Regions from separate parts of the Actinoplanes sp. NPDC051388 genome, predicted to be linked through region 2. Evidence: riboswitches for the same ligand, from Rfam matches in the RefSeq annotation. Region 2 holds a riboswitch; the other holds the start of a gene.
The links. Region 2 has a riboswitch for ZMP and ZTP ahead of ACZ6TI_RS24020 (bifunctional 5,10-methylenetetrahydrofolate dehydrogenase/5,10-methenyltetrahydrofolate cyclohydrolase). Riboswitches for the same ligand answer to the same signal wherever they lie in the genome.

Region 1 (7,448 bases), on a different contig from region 2:
GCGGCGGGTGGCACGGTCGCCTGGGTGCTGCCCGGGGCGGGTGAGCCTTCGGCGCTGGCCGAGGACTTCTTCGGGCCCGGGTTCGCCGAGGCGTTCCGCACCAGCGGCGGCGAGGGCCCGCTGCGGTCGCGGCTGTGGCACGAGTTCGAGGTGCACGACGCCGATCTGGTGCTGGAGAAGTTCGCGGCGAGCGCCTTCTTCCCCGGCAAGTCGCCGCTCCCCGGCCTGCTGGAAGAGCGCGGCATCGACACGGTGCTGATCACCGGCACGGTGACCAACGTGTGCTGCGAGTCCTCCGCTCGGGACGCCCGCACGATCGGCTACCGGGTGATCATGGTTGCCGACGCGAACGCGGCCCGCCGCGACGAGGACCACAACGCGGCGCTCTACACGATCTACCGGACCTTCGGCGACGTCCGCACCACCGACGAGGTGATCTCGCTGATCCGGGCGCCGATGACCGCCTTCGAGGTCGTCGGCGAGCTGGACGCGCCGCCGCTGGTGCTGCTGCACGGGCTCGGCGGCGATGGCCGCGACTGGCGGCCGGTGCTGCCCGCGCTGGCCGAGAAGCATCGCGTGCACGTTCTCGACCTGCGCGGACACGGCCGGAGCCCGCACCCCGGGCACTACTCCTTCGAGCTGATGCGCGACGACGTGCTGGCCTACCTGGAGGCCGCCGGCCTCGAGCGCTGCGCGCTGGCCGGCCATTCGATGGGCGGCGTGGTCGCCATGCTGGTGGGGCAGGCCGCGCCGGACCGGCTCAGCCACCTCGTGCTCGAGGACGCGCCGATCCTGCGGCCGGGCGACCTCGAGCGTCCGCCGCTCCCCCCGCCGGACGAGCCGACGCCGTTCGACTTCGCCGCGGTCAACGCGATCCGGGCCCAGCTCGACGACCCCGACCCGGCCGGCTGGGAGAACGCCTCGTCGGTCACCGTGCCGACGCTGATCATCGGCGGCGGCCCGGACAGCCAGATCCCGCAGCACCTGCACGCTGAGCTGCGGGATCACATGCCGGCCGCCACCCTGGTCACGATCGCGGCCGGGCATCACGTCCACCGCGACCAACCGGCCGAGTTCGTGGCCGCGGTCGACGCCTTCCTGACGAACTACCCCAGGTCGACCGAGGGATAGAGCGGGTAGTCGGCGAGCAGCTCGGTGGCCTGCTTGCTGACCCGGTCGGACACGGCCGGGTCGAGGGTGAACTTCGCCTTCGAGGTCGGCGAGGGCGTGGTCTGCGACAGCACCGTGTGCATCAGCTCGGCGATCTGGTCCATCTCGCCGGTGCCGAGGCCGCGCGAGGTCAGCGCCGGGGTGCCGATCCGGATGCCGGAGGTGTACCAGGCGCCGTTCGGGTCGGACGGGATCGCGTTGCGGTTGGTGACGATGCCGGAGTCGAGCAGCGCCTGCTCGGCCTGGCGGCCGGTGAGGCCGTACTTGTCGACGTCGATCAGCACCAGGTGGTTGTCGGTGCCGCCGCTGACCAGGGTCGCGCCGCGGGCGAGCAGGCCGGCCGCGAGCGCCTGGGAGTTGTCGACGATGCGCTGCGCATAATCCGCGAAGGACGGCTGACGCGCCTCGGCGAACGCGATCGCCTTGGCCGCCATGACGTGCGCGAGCGGGCCGCCGAGGACCATCGGGCAGCCGCGATCGACCTGGTCGGAGAGCTCGGGACCGCAGAGCACCGCGCCGCCGCGCGGGCCGCGCAGGCTCTTGTGCGTGGTGGTGGTGACAATGTGCGCGTGCGGGATCGGGTCGAAGTCCCCGGTGAAGACCTTGCCCGCGACAAGACCGGCGAAGTGGGCCATATCAACCATGAAGGTCGCGCCGACCTCGTCGGCGATCTCGCGCATGACGCGGAAATTCACCTTGCGGGGGTACGCGGAGTAACCACCGACGATCACCAGCGGCTTGAACTCGCGCGCCGTGGCCCGCAGTGCGTCGTAGTCGATCTGCCCGGTCGCCGGGTCCACGCCATAACTGCGCTGGTCGAACATCTTGCCGCTGATGTTCGGCCGGAAGCCGTGCGTCAGGTGGCCGCCGGCGTCCAGCGACATGCCGAGCATCCGCTGGTTGCCGAAGGCCGCCCGCAGCTCTGCCCACTCGGCGTCGGTCAGATCGTTGACCTGCCGCTTCTCGAACTTCTTGAGATGGGGCACCTCGACCCGGTCGGCCAGGATCGCCCAGTAGGCCACCAGGTTGGCGTCGATGCCGGAGTGCGGCTGGACATACGCGTATTGCGCGCCGAACAGCTCGCGGGCGTGCTCGGTGGCGACCGACTCGACGGTGTCCACGTTCTGGCAGCCGGCATAGAACCGGCGGCCGATGGTGCCTTCGGCGTATTTGTCGCTGAGCCAGTTGCCCATCGCCAGCAGCACGGCGGGCGATGCGTAGTTTTCGCTGGCGATCAGCTTGAGCGACTCGCGCTGGTCGTGCAGCTCCTTGGCGATCGCGTCGGCGATGCGGGGCTCGACCTGGCGGACGACTTCGAGGGCGGAGCGGAAAGCATTGGACTCGGCGTTCATCGGACCTCCTGCGCTTCTCGGCAAACTCAGCACGGATCAAGAGGCCCAGGCGCACGGCAGTCGTCGTCGATGACGGGACCGCTCCACGATGGTTGACCCATCCGAACACGCCAGTCACGGCCCGCGGCAAGCATACTCAGCCCTCACGGTGATCAACATGAACGGTGTCGAGATCCTGCTCATCGTCGCGATCGGCATCGAGGATCTCGATCTGCGGCAGGCCGCGCGGCACACCGGCTCTTAATTCACTGGTACGCCGGGACGGCCGTTCAGTAGGGTCGCGGGATGATCACGACGCACGCTCTGCTCGCCGGGCTCGTGACGCCCGCGCGCGGACCGCTGTCTTCGATCCGTCTGCGCGACCGGCGTCCGGCCCTGGTCGCCTAGCTCCTTTCGCCTGAGCCCGCCAGGGCCTACGTGTCCTCTTCCGTTCTTGCCTTCGCGTCCTCGCGACGGCGGACAGGACCATGGTCATGGCGCCCTCTTCTCCGCGACGTGCGCATTCCCGCGCCCGTCGTGCGTACGGTCAGAACTTCCTCTCCTCCACCGCTGCCCTGCGTCAGGTGGTCGCGGCGGCCGATCTCGAACCCGACGATCTCGTGTACGAGGTGGGCGCCGGCCGCGGCCACCTGACCTCACTGTTGCTGGCGCGGGCGGGCCGGGTGGTCGCCTTCGAGGTCGATCCCGCGGTCGCCGCCGCGCTGCCGTCGCACCCCGCTCTCGACGTGCGCATCGCCGACTTCCTCCGCGAGGACCCGCCCACGTCCTCCTTCGCGGTGGTGGGCAACATCCCCTACGCGCTCACCTCCGGGGTGGTGTCCTGGTGCCTCGGATCGGCGACCCTGCGTCACGCCACCCTGGTCACACAGCTGGAATACGCCCGCAAGCGGACCGGCGACTACGGCCGCTGGACCCGCCTGACGATCAGCACCTGGCCCACCCACTCGTGGGAGCTGGCGGGCCGGATCCCCCGCACCGCCTTCCGCCCGGTCCCCCGGGTCGACGCCGGCCTGCTGCGCCTGGTCCACCGCGACTTTCCGCTGGTCACGCCGTCGGCGATGGCGGAGTTCCGGTCGTTCGTGGAGTGCGGCTTCACCGGCGTCGGCGGCTCGCTGGCCGCGTCCCTGTCCCGGCGCTACGGCAACCGGCGGGTCACCGCGGCATTCCGGGCGAACCGGCTCTCCGCCGAGGCGCCGGTCGGCGTGGTGTGGCCGGAGCAGTGGCTGAACCTCTTCCGGCTGATCACTTGAACGTTTCCGGCGGATGGAACGTAACAGCGGGGTGTCGGTCGCCATCACACCATTTGTCGTGAGGCGGCCCGACCGGATACTGATTGTCGGCACGTCCGCAGGTCCCCGTGGAGGTTCGATGGCGCCGCTGTCCCGTCGCCATTTCTTGGCGCTAAGCGGGGCACTCGCCGTCCCGATCCCGGCCCGGCGGCCCGCCGGACTCTGGGCGCGGCCGGTGGACGACCCCGTCGCGGCCACCTATCACCGGCTGCTGCACCTGCACACCCGGTGGGTCGAGCAGCAGTGGGACCCGGCCACCGGCGCCTACCGTTCGGACGACTTCCGGTTCGCGTCGGTGCTGGGCAACGCGGTGCTGCTGCGGGCCGAGGGCTACGACGAGGCGCTGGCCGGCGTCGGCAAGAGCACGCTGCAGGAGCACACGCTGGCCACGATCGGGCGGTTCGCCGGCACGAACCGGCTGGCCGGCGGCTCGGACTGGGGCCGGCAGCTGTTCTGGGACTCGACCTTCGAGCTCTACTTCGTGCTCGCCGCCCGGCTGCTCTGGGACGACCTGGACGACCGCACCCGCACGAAGGTGTCGGCCATCGCGTCGGGGCAGGCCTCCTATGCGTACGGGCTGGCGTACGCCGACGATCCGCTCAGCGGCGACTGGACGCCGAACGGCACGGCGGGCGGACACCTCGGTGACACCAAGCTCGAGGAGATGGGCGTCTACGCGCAGGCGATCGCGCCGGGGCTGGCCTGGGGGCGGGACGACGCCGCGTTGCGCGGCCGGTTCCTGTTCTGGGCGGCCAACGCGAGCGCGCTGCCGGCCGCCGACCGGGCCAACCTGGCGCGGCTCGACGGCGTGGTGGTCAAGGACCTGAGCCGGGGGCACAACCTGCACGACACGTTCGTGGTGGAGAACCACGAATCGGTGAACCCGCACTACCAGGCGGAGTTGTGGCGCACGGCGGGCCGGGCGGCGATCCACTTCATGACGGCCGGCAAGCGGGTGCCGGACGTGCTGCTGCGGCAGCCGAACGGCGAGCAGTTGTGGCGCACGCTGCGGCTGCTGGCCAGCGACGCGGGCGAGACCGTGATGCCGATGGTGGCGGATCGATATCACCTCTATGGGCGGGACGTGCTGCCGCTCGCGTACCTGGCTCAGGTTTTGCGCGATCCGGACGCGGCGCGCGCCGAAGCCGATCTGGCCGGACGGCTCGAGCCCTACCTGCGGCACTCGCCGGAGTTTCGCCTGACCAAGTTCAGTGGCGAGGAGAAGTACGAGCCGGAGGCCCGCGCCGAGCTCGCCATCTCCTACCTGTTCCACCGCCACCGCGGCCGGCCGACCAAGCCGGTGTCGGCGCCGCAGTTCTTCGCCCGGGCGAGCGGCACCCGCGACTTCGGCGACCAGCTCGGGCTGACCGTGCACCAATCGGGTGACGCGTTCGCCGCGGCGGTGACCAAGACCGGCTTCGTGAACTTCCTGTGGCAGCCGCGACACGACAACTGGCTGATCGACACGCGCGCCGCCGCGTTCCTGCCGGCCTCGTCGCGGGCGCCGTCGGACACCTGGACCGCGGCCTATCAGCGTGTCCGGGACGGCGTCGACGCCACCGCGACCGTGCTCATCTACGGCGAGGAGTACGCGGCCTACGCGACGCTGCCGACCGGCACGGTGGTCTACGCGAGCACCGGCGTGGGCACCGACGAGGGCGCGTTGTCGCTGTTCAACCTCGAGATGCCGGGCATGCCCGGGCTCACCGGGCGGCGCACGTTCACCAGCACGACCGGCTCGATCACGCTCGACGGCAGCGCGGGCGGCGGCGGCGACGGCGGCATCGACGAGCTGCTGTTCGAGGCGCGGCCCGCTCGCTATGTGCGGATGCAGGGCCGGCAGGCGGCCAATCAGTACGGCTATTCACTGTGGACGTTCAGCGTGCTGGACGAGGCCGGCGCGGATCTGGCACAGGGCGCGCTGACCGGGGCTTCGTCGTCGGACGTGAGCTATCCGGCGTACAACGCCACCGACGGCAATCCGCAGACCCGCTGGGCGGTGGACCGCACCGAGCGCGGGCGGCAGGACAGCTGGTTCGCGGTCGATCTGGGCTCGCCGGTCACGGTCGCGGGGGTCCGGCTCTCCTGGGAGTCGGCGTACGCGACCAGATACGTGATCCAGACGTCCGAGGACGCGGTCGCCTGGTCCGACGCGGTGGTGGTGCCCGACGCCCACGAGCTGTCCGGTGGCTGGGTGGACATCGACGGCCGGGCCGGCCTGGTCACGCACGACACCGGCCGGCCGATCACGGTGTCCGCCACCGCCGTGATCGCGGCCACCGGCCCGCCCTCGCCGACACTGATCGAGGCCTATGCGCGACCCGGCGTCGACCTGGCCGCGATGGCCCGGCGCCGCATCCCGGACACCCCGCCCGGCCTGCGGGTCAGCGACGCGGACGGCTACCTGAGCGTCTTCAACCTGACGGCCGACCCGATCACCGGCGCGACCGTGACGATCCCGTCCTCGCGCCGGCTGTATCGCGGTATGCAGGTGCTCCGGAAGGACGGCCTGGCCTGGGGCGTCACGCAGCCGGCCGGCACCGGGCGGGTCGAGCCGCCACGCTTCGAGGTGCGCGGCGAGGTGCCGCTCGGCACCCGCTTCACCGTGCCCGACTCGCACCACGTGACGATCACCGCGCCGCAATCCCAGCCGGTGGCGATCGCTGTGCGATCCGGTTCCTGGTCTTCTCCGGTACGCCTGGCGGCCGGCAAGTCGACGACGCTGACCGTGCCCGGCGGCCCGGTGACCCCGACGGCCGACCTGGCCCGGGGCCGCACCACGTTCCCCACCTCACCGCTGCCCACCGGCATGACCTCCCCGGCGCGCGCGGTGGACGGCGACACCCGCACGTCGTGGCGTCCCGGCCCGACCGGCCGGATGGTGGTCGACCTCGGCGCCACCGAGTCCCTGACGATGGTCCGCCTGACCTGGACGGCCGGCCGCCGCGGCTCGATCCGCATCGAGCGCTCGACCGACGCGGTCACCTATTCGACCGTGGCCAAGGTGGCCCGGCCGGCCCGCCTGACCGAGATTCCGCTGCGCGTCTCGGCTCGCTATGTCACCGTCGTGGTCGACAACTGGCAGCCCGGCAACGCCGAGCTGACCGACTTCGCCGTCTTCGGCTGAGCCGTTTCCCTCTGGAGGTGGCGGTGCTCGCACTCGTCGTTCGTTTCGACTGCCGGGACGAGGCCGCGGCGGCCCGCTTCGACGAGCTCACCGCGGCCGCGGTCGAGCAGATCACCGCCCGCGAGCCGGGCACCCTGGTCTACGCCACGTCGGCGGTCGAGGGCGAGCCGCTGGTCCGCGTCTTCTACGAGGTCTATCGGGACCGCGACGCGTTCCGGGCCCACGAGGACGCCGAGCACGTCCAGACGTTCCACGCCCGGAAGAACCCGCTGCTGACCGGCACGCGCGTCGAGTTCCTCACCCCGGGCGTATCCAAGGGTCTTTAGTACAGCGCCTGCTGTACTATCAGCGGATGGAAACGGCGACGCACGGGCAGGTCCTCGCCCGCTTCGGCCATGCCCTCTCCGACCCCACCCGGGCCCGGCTGCTGCTGGCCCTGCGCGACGGTCCCGGCTACCCGGCCGAGCTGGCCGACCTGCTCGGCGCGACCCGGCAGAACCTGTCCAACCA
Region 2 (7,448 bases):
GCGCATCGCTTCCGCGTACCCCCAGATCAGCAGGACGAGCGCGATCAGCGCGACCACCGCGGTGACGACGCGGGAGCGAACCGGATCGGCGACCCCGGCGATCTGCAGCACGAGCCGGAGCACGTTGCCGAGCAGGGACCAGACGAAGAGCACCCAGACGACGCCGAGCATGGTGTCCGCGACGATCGCCATCGAGTCGCGGTGCCGGCGGCCGTGGCCGGCGAACATCAGCACCGGGAACGTCAGCACCGCCAGCACCACGAGCACCGTGCCGGCCACGAACACCGGACGTGGCCAGTCGTTGCCCGCCCAGACGAGCGTCCACCAGGGCGTGCCGAAGAGCAGAGCCAGGATCGTCGTGATGGTCAGGCCGAACAGCACCGCACGCGGCGAGCGCCGGCGTGGCTCGGTCTCGACCGCTTCTCCAACTGACACGCCAGCAAGCATGCCACTCATCGGTACGCGGGATACACGTCCTGCTGGTCGGCGGCCCCCGGCCACTGTGCCCGCAGCCCGTCCTCGGTCGACGCGAACCACGCGGACAGCCGGGGCAGCACCTCCGCGGTGGCCTCGGCGCCCACCCGCAGCGTGTCCAGCAACTGGCCGCGCCGGGAGAAGCCCATCGGGTGCGGCGAGTCCCCGGCCAGCAGCTTCGGCACCCGGACCAGCCGCACGATGGTCCACGCGCCGACCGCCGCGGCCATGCCCTCGGCCCACGAGCGGTCGTCGGCCCGCCCGGCCGCCGCGCGATAGGCCGCCTCCACCGTCGCGCCCACCGGCGCCGGGATGCGCGCCCAGCACGGCCCGCCGTAGAACGGGAGCCGGAACTGCGCCGCGTCGAGCAGCGGATGCTGGCAGGCGGCGTCCTCGAAGTCGAGCAGGCGCATCCGGCCGTCGCGCAGCCGGCAGTTCTGCGGCGCCAGATCGCCGTTGGAGAGGGCCATCGGCCCGGATCCGAGGATCTCCAGCAGCGCGGCCACGTCGCGGTCGGCCCACCCGGTCTCCAGGAAGTGGCCGATCCTTCTCCATTGCTCGGCCACGTCGAACCAGGACGGGCCGATCTGAGCGGCCTGGTCGAGCGTCGCGGCGTGCATCCGGCCGACCGCCTCGGCCAGCGCGACGAACCCCGCGGTGGCCGCCGCCGGGTCGTCGCCGACCAGCAGGTCCTCCAGCGCCGGCCCGGAGCCGAGGTCCTCCAGCACCAGCAGGCCGGCGCTGTCGTCGGTGGCGAGCAGCCGTGGCCCGGCGTCGCAGTCCAGCTCGGCGAGCAGCAGCAACGCGGTCAGCTCGCGGCGGAAGCCCTCGCGGCGGCGCGGATCGCCGGGCGCCCGACGCATCTTCACGATCACCGTGCGGCCGTCGTCGGCGGTGCAGCGCAGCAGCCGCGGGTTCACCGCGACGGTGTTGCACCAGCCCTCGGTGACCGGCCGCGCGGACTCCAGGGTCACGCTGGCGCCGCCCGGGAGGTCCATGCGCCCGAGCCTAGGCGGGCCGGCCGGGTCAGAGCCCCATCCGCAGCGCCGCCACCCCGGCCGGTGAGAGCGGCCGGGCGGTGGCTCGCAACAGGTCGCCGTGCACGTAGGCGGGAAGCTGGCTGCCCAGCGCGCAGAGCGACGGGTAGAGGTCCAGCACGTCCCGGTGCGACAGCGCGCCGACCCCGATCAGCAGCCCGTTCACCGAGCTCGGGTTGCGGGCCAGCTCGGCGCACAGCTCCATCCGCCACTGCGGGTCGTCGACCCGGGTGGCGAACTCGCGGGCGATCCGGTTGCTCGCGGTGAACGCGAACTCCGCCGCCGCGTGCCGCCCGGACCGGGCCAGCGCGGGCGCCGGCCGCACCGCGATGCCGAGCCGCATGGCCAGCTCGGACACGCTCAGCACCTCCAGGCCGAAGCCGCAGGTGTCACAGAGCCGCTGGAAGGTGTGCGCGTGCACCAGGGTGGCCGGCCGCGGGCAGTCGCCGATCGGTCCGCAGACCGTGTCCATGATGATCTCGGCGAGGGTGCCCTCCTCGTCGAACCGCCCGACGCCGAAGAACGTCGCCGGGGTCGCGCGGTAGCGGGCCAGTGCGGCGCGTTCGGAGGCATAGCCGTCGGGGTCCACACCGATGCGGGGTACGCCGAGGTGTGCGTGGAGCTGGATGAGCCGGAACATGAGGCCGCTCCCGGGGGTAGTGCTGTGCGTCGTCTCCCGGGGATACGGACCGTGCGAGGGGACGGTTCACTCCTCACGCTGTGTGTAGGAGAAACTGCGTTCTTCGCGGTGCCCAGTCATCCGGAAGCAGTCGAAGGTTACGGCGTGTAGCGCGTAGATGCCAGCCGCGAGGAGCGCCAACATGCCGAGGAGAACCGCCGACACCGAGCCGTCGAGCGTTCGCCAGGCCACCGGCAGCGCGGTCACGCCGAGCACCGCCGCCGCCTCCGCGACCGCCTCGGCCAGCCGTCGTGCATCGATCCGTCCGGTCATGGCGGTCACCCTGCCGTGCCCGGCCGGTCGGCCGCTTCCGCCCGCGGGCAGATCCCGGTCTATGACTTTCGGCCGAGTCGATCGGGCCCGGAACCCGGTAAACCCGAAACTCGCCCGGCGGCCGGCCGATAGGGGAGTTGTCCGGTAGTGAAAGAGGAAGGAATCCGGTGACCGACACGGCCACGCCGGCCTGGGAGACCCTGCCTGCGCTGATGTACCACTCCGTGTCCGCGATCGGCGGGCCACTGGGCGACCTCGCCGTGCCTCCGGGCCGGCTGACCGAGCAGCTCACCGCGCTGACCCGGGCCGGCTACCGCCTGGTCGGGCTGAGCCAGGCGCTCGACCTGCTGGCGGCCGGTGACACCGGCAAGATGGTCGCGGTCACCTTCGACGACGGCTATCGCAACCTCCTCACCGCGGGCGTGCCGGTGCTGGCCGCGGCCGGCGCGCGGGCCACGCTCTATGCCTCCGTCGGGCACCTGGGCGAGCGCGCGGACTGGCTGGGCCGCTGGTCACCCGACTTCGGCCGGCTGCTCACCTGGGACGAGCTGGCCGAGGTGGCCGCCGCCGGGGTGGAGATCGGCAACCACGGCCTCGTCCACCACCCGCTGGACGTGCTGCCGCCCGACGTGCTGCGGGCCGAGATCGTGCGCAGTCACGACGAGCTGGAGCAGCGGCTGCAGGTGGCGGTGCGCAGCTTCGCGTACCCGCACGGGTACAACGGGCGCCGGGTGCGCGACGAGGTGCGGGCCGCCGGGCACGACAACGCCACCGAGGTCGGCCGTCGTCTGCACCGGCCCGGCGAGCACCGGTTCGCGGTGCCGCGGCTGCAGCCCATCCCGGCGCACTCCGGCGACGACCTGGTGGCGCTGGTGGCCGGCGGCGGATCGCAGCTGGTGCCGCAGGTGAAGCGGCTGGCCCAGCCGGCCTGGCGGATGGCGCGCAAGGTGGCCCAGGCGACCGGACGGACGCTGACATGATGAGCCCACTGCACCGGGCGCCGAAGCGCTACGGCCGGCGGATCTTCCTGGGGCTGGCCGGGATGGCCGCGCTGCCCACCGCGGCGGTCGTGGTGTTGCAGGCGCGGGCCAAGACACCGCCCGCCGAGGCGACGACCGGGCTCGGGCGCGATGTGCCGGCCGCCGCCACGCCGTCGCCCGGTGCGTCGGCGACCAGCGCCGCTCCCCGGATCGTCACCCGAGGCGGCGGGCCGGTGCCGTTCGTCAGCGGCAAGGCCATGCTGGGGGCGTACCTGGATCTCGACGGTCTGTCCGAGGCCGAGGCGGTCGCGTTGCGGCGCCAGCAGCTCGGGCGTGACCCGCGGATCCTGCACTCCTTCTATGCGTGGCGGGACACCCTGCCGCGCCGGATCTCGTGGCTGCCGGACGACACGTACCCGATGATCTCCTGGCGGGGCACCGACCACGCCTCGATCCTGCGCGGTGACCACGACGACCTGATCCGGCGCAATGCGCGTCAGCTGCGGCGTTTCGGCCGGCCGGTGCTGCTGCGCTGGGGCTGGGAGATGAACGGCAGCTGGTACGCCTGGGGCGGCGCCAAGAACGGCAACGACGCGTCCGGCTACGTGAGGTCGTGGAAGCACCTCCGGAAGATCTTCGCCGACCAGGGCGCCGACAACGTGTCCTGGGTGTGGAGCCCGAACTGGAACGACAGCCCGGCGGAGAGCTGGAACGCCAAGGCCCGCTACTACCCGGGCGACGACCAGGTCGACTGGGTCGGCGTGTCCGGCTACAACCTGCACCGGGAGGTCCCGGGCCGGCTGTTCCAGGCGCTCTACGACTCCTACGCGCCGACGAAGCCGATCATGATCACCGAGATCGGCTCGGTGGACCGTGGCGGCAGCACCAAGGCCGACTGGATCACCCTCGCCGGGAACTGGGTCGAGCAGCACCCGGCGATCGGCGCGCTGGTGTGGTTCGACACCGACACGCATCCCGGCTATCACGAGAAGTGGCGGATCGACACCGACGCGGAGTCGCTCGCCGCGTTCAAGGCGCTGGCGAACGACCCGCACTTCAAGGCGTAAGGGGGCCAGTCACACAGCGCGCTCCGCGGCGTCCACCGCGTTGCGGAACAGCATCGCGACCGTGGTCGGGCCGACGCCGCCGACCCGCGGGGTGATCGCGCCGGCCACCTCGGCCACCGACTCGTCCACGTCCGGCAGCAGCCGCCGGCCCTCGTAGCGCACGCCCGCGCCGACCACCGTCGCGCCCGGCCGCACGTGTTCGGGCTGGATGATGCCGGGCACGCCGGCCGCCGCGACCAGCACGTCCGCCCGGCGCGTGTAGCGCTGCCAGTCCGGCACGCCGGTGTGCACCACGGTGACCGCGGCGTTCGCGGTCGGCCGCTTCTGCGCCAGCAGCATGGCCAGCGGCCGGCCGATGGTGGCGCCGCGGCCCAGGATGACCACCTCGTGCCCGGCGACCGGGATCTCGTAGTGCGCGAGCAGCGCCTCGATGCCGGCCGGCGTGCACGGCACCGGTCCGGGCAGCCCGCTGGAGAGCCGGCCGAGGTTGAGCGGGTGCATGCCGTCGACGTCCATGTCGGGGTCGACCGTCATCAGCGCCGCGTCGTAGTCGAGGTGACCCGGGATCGGGTATTGGATCAGCAGGCCGTGCACCGCCGGATCGTCGTTGAAGCGGGCGATCGCCCGGTGCAGATCCTGCTGGGTGGCGGACGCCGGCAGGTGCTCGTGCGGCGACACGAAGCCGAGCTCGGCGGCCTGCTTCTGCTTGATCCGGATGTATCCGGCGCTGGCCGAGTCGTCGCCGACCAGGATCGTCGCCAGGGCGGGCTCGACGCCGCGCTCGCGCAGGGCGGTCGCGCGCCGGGACACGTCGGCGAGCACGGCTTTGGCCACGGGCGCGCCCGGCAGCAGCCGGGCGGTGGAGGTGTCGGACATGCGTTTCTCCCCGTGGGCACCCAGGCGGACGGCCCCCACGACGCGCTCCCCGATGGTGATCGCCATCCTCGGTGCCGCCAGTCGCGTTGAAGGAGACCAACCTACTCCGTGGCCGCGATGATGACCGCGCGGTAGGCGGCGGAGTCGCCCGCCCGGTAGAGCCCGACGGTCATCCGGGCGGCGGAGGGCAGGGTGAGGGTCACGCTCCGGTCGCCGGCGCCGGCCCCGACCGGCACTTCCGCGGTACGGGTGCCCGCCGGATCCGTCACCACCAGCGTGTACGGCCCGTCAGCCGAGACCAGCCCGGACGCGGTGACGATGACCTGTCGGGTGCCGTCCGCGGCCACCGGACCGGGCGGCGCGGCGGCGAGCGTGGTGACGGTGACCCGGTAGCTGTCCGCCGAGCTCCGGAAGGACAGCCAGCCGGCCCCACCCAGCACCGCCACCACCAGCAGCATCGGCAGCAGCTGCCGGACCAGCCTGCGGGTTGGCACCCGCTGCTCCGGCGACCGCGGCGCGAACGGTCCGGGCAGCTTGCGCAGCGGGTCGGCGTCCCCGATGACCGGAATCGGCTTGGTCGCCGGGCCGTCCTCGTCGTCCTCGTCCTCGCCCTGCCAGACCCGCTCGGGCACCGCCTCGAGCAGCAGCACGACCAGGGTGATCCCGGCCGTGGCCAGGGTCCAGGTGATCCGGTCCAGCGGGAAGCCGGCCACGAAGACGCCCAGCCCGGCGACGATCATCGTGGCCATGCTCAGCGCCGGCGCCAGCACGGTCCGCTCGACCGCGCTGAGCGTGCGGTAGCGGAAGATCAGCGCGTTCAGCGCCAGGCCCGGCAGCAGGAAGGCGAGCAGCAGCCCGCCCGGCACGGCCAGCACCGGCGGCCCGGCGAGCGCGGCGGCCGCCGACACGGCGGTGGCGATCGCGGTCAGCACGGGGCCGGAGACGAGCGTGGAAAGGGCCCGCGCGCGCAGCTCGGTGGCGTTCACTGGTCGGTTCCCATCCGGTAGATCCGGACCGTGCCGTTGTCGTAGAGCCGGTCCACGTCGATCAGCGAGTCGAACTTGCCCAGCTGCCGGGTGGTCAGCGGCTCGGTGATGAGGCCGGCCCGCGGGTCGTTCTCGAAGTACGCGTCGCTCTCCGGCAGCTGGGTGCTCAGCCGCTGGTCCACCACCAGATAGTTGAGGTGCAGGTCGGCGACCAGGTCGTCGTCGGCCAGGCTCCACGAGTCGGCGTAGTAGAGCGGGCCGACCTCGCGCACCGGGTCCTGCCGGCCGTAGGTCGAGGCCAGCGACACCGACGTCACGTCGCCGCCGACCCGGTTGCCCGGGCCGAGCACGTCGCGTTGCCACTCGGCGGCGTCCACGCCGTACGCGTCCACCGACCGCTCGAACCCGCCCGCCAGATAGGGACCCGGCAGCAGCGAGCCCAGCGGCGGCCAGCCACCGGCCCGCGCGCCGATCATCAGCAGGGTGACCAGCGCGGAGCCGGCCAGCACCCGGATCACCAGGCTGCGCCCGGTCCCCGGCGGGGTGGACAGCGCCGGGGCCACCCAGTGCCGGCGGCCGGCGGTGTCCCGGGACGGCAGGATCTGCACCGCCCGGACCAGCGCGATGGCCGCGATGATCGAGATCGGCACGTAGGTGAACGTGGACAGCCGGCCGGCGATCTCCGGGCCGTTCTGCCCGAGGAACCGCACCGCGTTGCCGCCGAAGAACACCGCGCCGCCGATCAGCGCCGCCCACCGCCAGGTGTCCCGGTCCTGCCGCGTCACCATGTCCCGGCCCACCGCGACGAACAGCACGAACAGCCCGATCAGGCCGGTGGCCTGCAGCGCCAGTTGGGCGATCGACACCGGCGCGCTCGCCGAGGCCGCGCTCTGCTGCCCGTTCACCAGAGTCTGCACGGTGGTGATCACCTGCTGGACCGGCTCCTCGAGGTAGCCGATCACGTCGGTGGCGACCAGCAGGATCCAGGTCGCGGTCACGCCCAGCGCGATCACCGCCGGCAGCAGCGCGGACCAGCGCCGCGGCTTCTCCACGACCAGCTCGGTGAGGCCCAGCAG

Region 1: it holds a riboswitch for ZMP and ZTP, as region 2 does, so the genes downstream of both, ACZ6TI_RS08365 (glycine hydroxymethyltransferase) here and ACZ6TI_RS24020 (bifunctional 5,10-methylenetetrahydrofolate dehydrogenase/5,10-methenyltetrahydrofolate cyclohydrolase) in region 2, are expected to answer to the same signal.

What each region holds. Positions count from the first base shown of each region.
Region 1 is NZ_JBVJIP010000003.1:11,710-19,157, reverse strand. Features, by position in the region: gene ACZ6TI_RS08370 (isochorismatase family protein) at 1-1,131, shown strand, start outside; gene ACZ6TI_RS08365 (glycine hydroxymethyltransferase) at 1,107-2,522, opposite strand; ZMP/ZTP riboswitch at 2,559-2,650, opposite strand; gene erm (23S ribosomal RNA methyltransferase Erm) at 2,996-3,772, shown strand; gene ACZ6TI_RS08355 (discoidin domain-containing protein) at 3,987-6,938, shown strand; gene ACZ6TI_RS08350 (putative quinol monooxygenase) at 6,962-7,264, shown strand; gene ACZ6TI_RS08345 (ArsR/SmtB family transcription factor) at 7,291-7,448, shown strand, end outside.
Region 2 is NZ_JBVJIP010000009.1:259,304-266,751, forward strand. Features, by position in the region: gene ACZ6TI_RS23990 (metallophosphoesterase) at 1-435, opposite strand, end outside; gene ACZ6TI_RS23995 (phosphotransferase family protein) at 453-1,472, opposite strand; gene ACZ6TI_RS24000 (hypothetical protein) at 1,501-2,151, opposite strand; gene ACZ6TI_RS24005 (hypothetical protein) at 2,218-2,463, opposite strand; gene ACZ6TI_RS24010 (polysaccharide deacetylase family protein) at 2,631-3,443, shown strand; gene ACZ6TI_RS24015 (glycoside hydrolase family 26 protein) at 3,443-4,510, shown strand; gene ACZ6TI_RS24020 (bifunctional 5,10-methylenetetrahydrofolate dehydrogenase/5,10-methenyltetrahydrofolate cyclohydrolase) at 4,520-5,386, opposite strand; ZMP/ZTP riboswitch at 5,398-5,481, opposite strand; gene ACZ6TI_RS24025 (hypothetical protein) at 5,488-6,372, opposite strand; gene ACZ6TI_RS24030 (hypothetical protein) at 6,369-7,448, opposite strand, start outside.